DNA from 2 places in the Streptomyces sp. NPDC086554 genome. Region 2 is predicted to be linked to the other one. Evidence: riboswitches for the same ligand, from Rfam matches in the RefSeq annotation. Region 2 holds a riboswitch; the other holds the start of a gene.
What was found. Region 2 has a riboswitch for S-adenosylmethionine ahead of thrC (threonine synthase). Riboswitches for the same ligand answer to the same signal wherever they lie in the genome.
Positions count from the first base shown of each region.

Region 1: it holds a riboswitch for S-adenosylmethionine, as region 2 does, so the genes downstream of both, AB0O76_RS25325 (aminotransferase class V-fold PLP-dependent enzyme) here and thrC (threonine synthase) in region 2, are expected to answer to the same signal.

Region 1 covers NZ_JBFBJK010000015.1:196,581-199,981, reverse strand. The annotation lists gene AB0O76_RS25335 (cytochrome bc complex cytochrome b subunit) at 1-233, shown strand, start outside; gene trpD (anthranilate phosphoribosyltransferase) at 369-1,433, shown strand; SAM riboswitch class IV at 1,520-1,636, shown strand; gene AB0O76_RS25325 (aminotransferase class V-fold PLP-dependent enzyme) at 1,812-3,179, shown strand; gene AB0O76_RS25320 (glycerate kinase) at 3,134-3,401, opposite strand, start outside.
Region 2 covers NZ_JBFBJK010000022.1:84,415-87,815, forward strand. The annotation lists gene AB0O76_RS31705 (glucosyl-3-phosphoglycerate synthase) at 1-807, opposite strand, end outside; SAM riboswitch class I at 963-1,092, shown strand; gene thrC (threonine synthase) at 1,110-2,414, shown strand; gene AB0O76_RS31715 (MoaD/ThiS family protein) at 2,512-2,787, shown strand; gene AB0O76_RS31720 (cold-shock protein) at 3,238-3,401, shown strand, end outside.

The DNA.
Region 1 (3,401 bases), on a different contig from region 2:
AGGTCCACGAGCCGCTCAACCAGGAGCAGCTGCACACCCTCACCGCGCACCATCAGTACGAGCCGATCGAGATCGGCCCGACGGTCGACGAGAACGGTGTCGAGCGCAAGGTGTCCGGTTCGCAGAAGCTCCGGGCCAAGCTCTCGAAGGGCTACTACGGGGAGGAAAGCCAGATCCCCAAGCCCACCGTCGAGGAGTACAAGGAGATCACGAGCGGCCACGGCCACCACTGATCCCTGAGCTCGAAGAGCTCTGACCACAAGGTCGCCACGGCAAGAGCCCCGTCCATTGCGCGGACGGGGCTCTTTGCCGTCCCCGGACCTGGATAGGGTGTCCTTGGCCCATTTATACGAACTCAGGAGCGGCAGATGAGCGCTGTGACCCCCGCAGGAGGCAATACCGCGGCGGGCCGTTCCTGGCCCGACGTACTGAACGGACTGCTCTCCGGGCGCGACCAGAGCGCCGACGACACCGCCTGGGCCATGGACCGCATCATGCGGGGCGAGGCCACCGACGCGCAGATCGCCGGCTTCGTGGTGGCGCTGCGGGCCAAGGGCGAGACGGTCGAGGAGATCTCCGGTCTGGTACGCGCCATGTACGCGCACGCCAATCTGATCGAGGTGCCGGGCCGGACCGTCGACATCGTCGGCACCGGCGGCGACGGCGCGAAGACCGTCAACATCTCCACGATGTCCGCGATCGTCATCGCCGGCGCGGGCGCCAAGGTCGTCAAGCACGGCAACCGCGCGGCCTCCAGCGCCTCGGGCTCCTCCGACGTACTGGAGAAGCTCGGGGTGAACCTGGAGCTGCCGCTGCACCGGGTCGTCGAGGTCGCCGAGGAAGCCGGGATCACCTTCTGCTTCGCGGTGAAGTTCCACCCGGCGCTGCGGCACGCGGGCGCGGCGCGCAGCCAGCTGGGGATCAGGACCGTCTTCAATCTCCTCGGCCCGCTCACCAACCCGGCCAAGGTCCGCTCCCAGGCGGTCGGCGTCGCCGACCCCCGGATGGCACCCATCGTGGCCGGGGTCTTCGCCGAGCGCGGGAACTCGTCCCTCGTCTTCCGCGGCGACGACGGCCTCGACGAGCTGACGACGACGTCGACGTCGCGGGTCTGGGTGGTGCGGGACGGGCAGGTGCGCGAGGAGGCCTTCGACCCGCGGGACGTCGGCATCGACCTGGTGCCCGTCGAGGCGCTGCGGGGCGCCGACGCCTCGTACAACGCGGAGGTCGCGCTGCGGCTGCTCGACGGCGAGACGGGGCCCGTGCGGGACGCCGTGCTGCTGAACGCGGCGGCGGCCCTGGTCGCCCTCGACCCGACCGACGAGCCGTTCGCGGCGCAGATCAGGGCCGGCATGGCCAGGGCGGCGCAGGCGATCGACTCGGGAGCCGCGAAGCGATCCCTGGAGCGCTGGGTGGCGGCCAGCAACCGCTGACGCAGGCCCCGCATGTGACGCAAGGCGCAGTCCGGATTCTGGACTGCGCCTTGCGCGTCGAAGATCGTGTGGCAAGATGCTCAACAGGTCATGAGTGACAGCGATTAGGCCCCGGCTCGCTGTCCGGCAACCCTCCGTCCGTGGCGGGGTGCCCCGGGTGAAGACCAGGTCGTACGCAGCAAGGCGTATGGCAAGCGCGGACCCCTGCGAACCCTGGGGTCCTGGTCCTCGAGGGAGCAGTCTCGTGAGCAAGCGAATGCGATAGGGCTTCCGGCCCCTTTTCCGCACCCCCCTTTTTTTCTCTTCATCACTGCACCGCCCTGCGTGTCGCACGGGCGTCGATGCAGTGAACTCGCTTGCCTTCCACGGGAGTTCGCCATGTCTGTTTCCGCCATTGCCGCCGACTCGTCCGTCTGTGCCCCCCTCGCAGTCCTCGGCCGTGACGTCACCGTGCCGCTCGTCACCGGTGGCGAGGTGACCTACGCGGCGCTCGACTACGCGGCGAGCGCGCCCGCGCTGCAGCGGGTGTGGGACGACGTGGCCGCGTACGCGCCGTACTACGGCAGCGTGCACCGCGGTGCCGGGTACCTCTCGCAGCTCTCCACCGACCTGTTCGAGAGCAGCCGCGTCACCGTCGCCGAGTTCCTCGACTGCCGCGAGGGCGACCAGGTCGTCTTCACGCGCTCGACCACCGACTCGCTCAATCTGCTCGCCGCCGCGCTCCCCGCCGACTGCCAGGTCTTCGTCTTCGAGACCGAGCACCACGCCTCGCTGCTGCCCTGGCGCGACGCCCGCGTGACGTACCTGAACGCCCCGCGCACCGCCGACCAGGCCGTCGCCACCCTGGAGCGCGCCCTCGCCGACCGCGAACCCTACGGGCCCGCCCTGGTCTGCGTGACCGGCGCGTCGAACGTCACCGGTGAGCTGTGGCCGGTGAAGGAACTCGCCGCCGCCGCCCACGCGCACGGCGCCCGTATCGTCCTCGACGCCGCGCAGCTCGCGCCCCACCACCCCGTCTCCGTACGCGAGTTGGACGTCGACTGGGTCGCCTTCTCCGGGCACAAGCTGTACGCGCCCTTCGGCTCGGGCGTCCTCGCGGGCCGCTCCGACTGGCTGCAGGAGGCAGAGCCCTACCTCGCCGGCGGCGGTGCATCGCGGAAGGTCGCGCGGCGTACGGACGGCGGTGTGGACGTGGAGTGGCACGACACCGCCGCTCGGCACGAGGCCGGTTCGCCGAACGTCATCGGCGTGTACTCGATCGCCTCCGCCTGCAAGGCGCTGACCGAGGCGGGCTTCGACGAGCTCGTCGCCCGCGAGAACCACCTGATCGCCAAGGTCCGCGAGGGCCTCGCCGAGGTGCCCGCCGTGAAGGTGCTCTCGCTCTTCGGCGACGACGCCCCGCGCGTCGGCGTCATCTCCTTCGTCGTCGAGGGCTGGAACAGCTCGCACTTCGCGGCCGCGCTCTCCGCCGAGTACGGCATCGGCGTACGCGACGGTCTCTTCTGCGCCCACCCGCTGGTGCGCACCCTGCTCGGCAGCGACCCGCAGACCCAGGGCGAGTGCGGTGCTCCCGAGGCCGCGCCCGGCGAGAAGTCGCTGAACGCGATCCGCGTGAGCTTCGGCGCGGGCACCCCCGACGAGCATGTCGAGCGTTTCGTGCGCGCCGTCAAGGAGCTGGTGGCGGACGGTGCGCGGTGGAACTACCGCACCGAGGACGGGCGTTGTGTGCCGGACACCACCGCCTGAGGCCGTGACGAGGGCAGCCTGGTGCCGATCTGGATCATCCGCAGGGCACGCTCGGTCGCATCGGTGAGGAACTCGCCGCCCCGGCCGAGCGCCTCGGTGAGCGAGACCGGGGCGGGCAGGATCGCGCTGTAGGCGTCCACGCCCGCCGCCCGTACGTGGTGCGCGCCCTGGCCGATGGTGCCCGCGAGGACGAGCACCGGACGGCCCGACCGCTTGGCGCGC
Region 2 (3,401 bases):
GCGGGCGAGCCGCACCTGTGCCGTCCGGTAGATCGCCGCCGCCATCCGGCCGAGCGCCTGCCCGTCCTGGTGACGGTGCTTGCGCACACCGACGTCGACCTGCGCGAGCGCATCGAGGCCCACCGTGTGCAGCGCGTCGACAAGGAGGCCGAGCTCCACTCCGTAACCGACGGGGAACGGCAGCCGCTCAAGCAGCGACCTGCGCGCCGCGTACTCGCCGCCGAGCGGCTGGACGAATCCGGCCAGCTGCGGCCAGTGCATGTTCAGCAGCGGGCGCGCCATCAGCTCGGTGACCCGGCCGCCCTGCCCTGCTGCCTCGCCCAGCGGGCGGTCGTACATCGCCTTCACGAAGTCCACGTCGGGCTCGGTCAGGAGCGGGCCCACGATGCCCGAGACGAAGTCCGCAGAGAACTCCTTCAGGTCCGCGTCGATGAAAGCGACGATGTCACCGCCGGTCACCAGGAGCGAACGCCAAAGCACCTCGCCCTTGCCGGGCACGGCCGGGATGCGGGGGAGGATCTCGTCCCGGTGCACGACCCGCGCGCCCGCGGCACGCGCGACCTCGGCCGTGCGGTCCGCCGAGCCCGAGTCGATCACCAGGAGCTCGTCGACGAGAGGCGCCTTCTCGACCAGCTCACGGCGGATCTCCGCGACGATCTCGCCGACCGTCTCCTCCTCGTCGAGCGCGGGCAGCACGACACTGACCGAGGCGCCGGACGCCTTCTTCGCCGCGGTCAGCCGGTCCAGCGGGCGGTCGGCGACGGACCAGGAACGCCTGCTCAGCCAGCGCTCGGCTTCTTCCAGCACGGTCAGGGTCCTCTCTATGTGATCCATCTCGCGGTTCGGACGACTATCTCAAGCGTCCAGGCCTTCGGTTACAGTCTTGAACAACGCGGATGACCATCGCATGTCGGGGGTCATCGCGTAACAAATGCACCGGGACCGCGAGCCCGGCGCCATACCGCTCATCCAGAGGGGCAGAGGGATACGGCCCGTTGAAGCCCCGGCAACCCTCCCGCCGACCGACGAGGTCACGGTGGGGAAGGTGCCAATTCCGTCTCGCGGCGAGATGCGCCGCGGGGAAGATGAGGAGAAAGGGCCTCGCCTCCATGGCTGCGCAGACTGTCGCAACGAACGACACCACCACCGCCACGAACTCCGTAGACCTCGGTCCCGCTTCGGGCCTCTCCTGCCGCGAATGCGGCGAGCTCTACGCCCTCGGCCCTATCTTCGCCTGTCAGGCCTGTTTCGGCCCGCTCGAGGTGGCCTACGACCTGCCGACCGGTGACCCCGAGGCGCTCCGCAAGCAGATCGAGTCCGGCCCCGCCAACATCTGGCGCTACGCGCCGCTGCTCCCCGTCCCCGCCGACGTGGCCGACAAGCCGAACCTGAACCCCGGCTGGACCCAGCTCGTCAAGGCCGACAACCTCGCCCGTGAACTCGGCGTCGAGCAGGGCAAGTTGTTCGTCAAGGACGACTCCGGCAACCCCACGCACTCCTTCAAGGACCGCGTCGTCGCGCAGGCGCTCGAGGCGGCGCGCGCCTTCGGGTTCACGACTCTTTCGTGCTCTTCGACGGGCAACCTCGCCGGTGCTGTCGGCGCCGCCGCCGCCCGCGCCGGCTTCCGCTCCTGCGTGTTCATCCCGCACGACCTGGAGCAGGGCAAGGTCGTCATGGCCGCGGTGTACGGCGGCGAGCTCGTCGGCATCGAGGGCAACTACGACGACGTGAACCGCTTCTGCTCCGAGCTCATCGGCGACCCGCTCGGCGAGGGCTGGGGCTTCGTCAACGTCAACCTGCGGCCGTACTACGGCGAGGGCTCCAAGACCCTCGCGTACGAGATCTGCGAGCAGCTGGGGTGGGTCCTTCCGGACCAGCTGGTCATCCCGATCGCTTCGGGCTCGCAGCTCACGAAGATCGACAAGGGTCTGAAGGAGCTGATCCGGCTCGGCCTCGTCGAGGACAAGCCTTACAAGATCTTCGGGGCGCAGGCGGAGGGGTGTTCGCCGGTTTCTGCCGCCTTCAAGGCCGGGCACGACGTCGTACGTCCCCAGAAGCCGAACACCATCGCCAAGTCGCTGGCCATCGGCAACCCGGCCGACGGGCCGTACGTCCTGGACATCGCGCGGCGTACGGGTGGTGCGGTGGAGGACGTCAACGACGAGCAGGTCGTCGACGCGATCAAGCTTCTCGCTCGCACGGAAGGGATCTTCGCGGAGACCGCCGGTGGTGTGACCGTGGGCGTTGCCAAGAAGCTGATCGAGGCCGGTCTCATCGACCCGTCCCTCACCACCGTTGTGCTCAACACCGGGGACGGCCTGAAGACCCTGGACGCCGTTGCCGAGACGTCCCAGGCCACCGCGACCATTCGGCCCAGCCTTGATGCGTTCCGCGACGCGGGGCTTGCAGGCTGAGCTTGTCCGCTTGTCTGCGGGGCCGTCGTGGCTGGTCGCGCAGTTCCCCGCGCCCCTTACGGGGCGCCTCCGCCCCCTGTATCAAGAGGTGAACCCCATGAGCGTCAACGTCCGCATCCCCACCATCCTTCGTACGTACACCGACGGTAAGGCCGAGGTCGCCGCCGAGGGGACGAATCTCTCCGAGGTGATCGCCGACCTGGAGAAGAACCACGCCGGCATCGCCGCCCGTGTCCTGGACGACCAGGGCAAGCTGCGCCGCTTCGTGAATGTGTACGTGAACGACGACGACGTCCGTTTCGAGCGGGGCCTTGAGACCGCCACTCCGGACGGCGCGGGCGTCTCGATCATTCCGGCCGTCGCCGGAGGCTGACCATCGAGCACAGTGCCGGCGGCTGATCCTTTACGCAAGCACCCTGTGTTATCTCAATTGCCCCCTCCGCGAGAGAAGTGGAGGGGGCAATTCCGTGTGGTTGAGCGCGGTACAGTTGGGAAACGAGCTTCTCCGTTTGTGCCGAGCGCATATACGAAGTCGGTCCGGGGCCGACAAGAAGTAGCCAAAGTGCACTGCCCATTTGAGCCGATCACGGCATTTGTCTGGCCCGACTTGCCCTGAACTCCGGCAAATTCTCCGCATATTTCCGATCGGGCGTGCCCGGAATTCTCGTCCGATTGACCTGTTGCAGACGGCAGTTGGACAGATACATTCAGCCGCGGTCGACGCGTTCCGGCGCACACCTCCACATCCCATTGGGGGGGTGAGGTCTGACCCGGGTCCGCGAAGTGCGGGCCCGTGCAAGGGCCAGTAATAGGGGAGTTAGGCATGGCTCAGGGCACCGTCAAGTGGTTCAACGCGGAGAAGGGGTACGGCTTCATCGCGGTCGACGGTGGTGCGGATGTTTTCGTCCACTACAGCGCGATCCAGATGGACGGTTACCGCACCCTTGAAGAAGGTCAGCGAGTCGAGTTCGAGATCTCGCAGGGCCA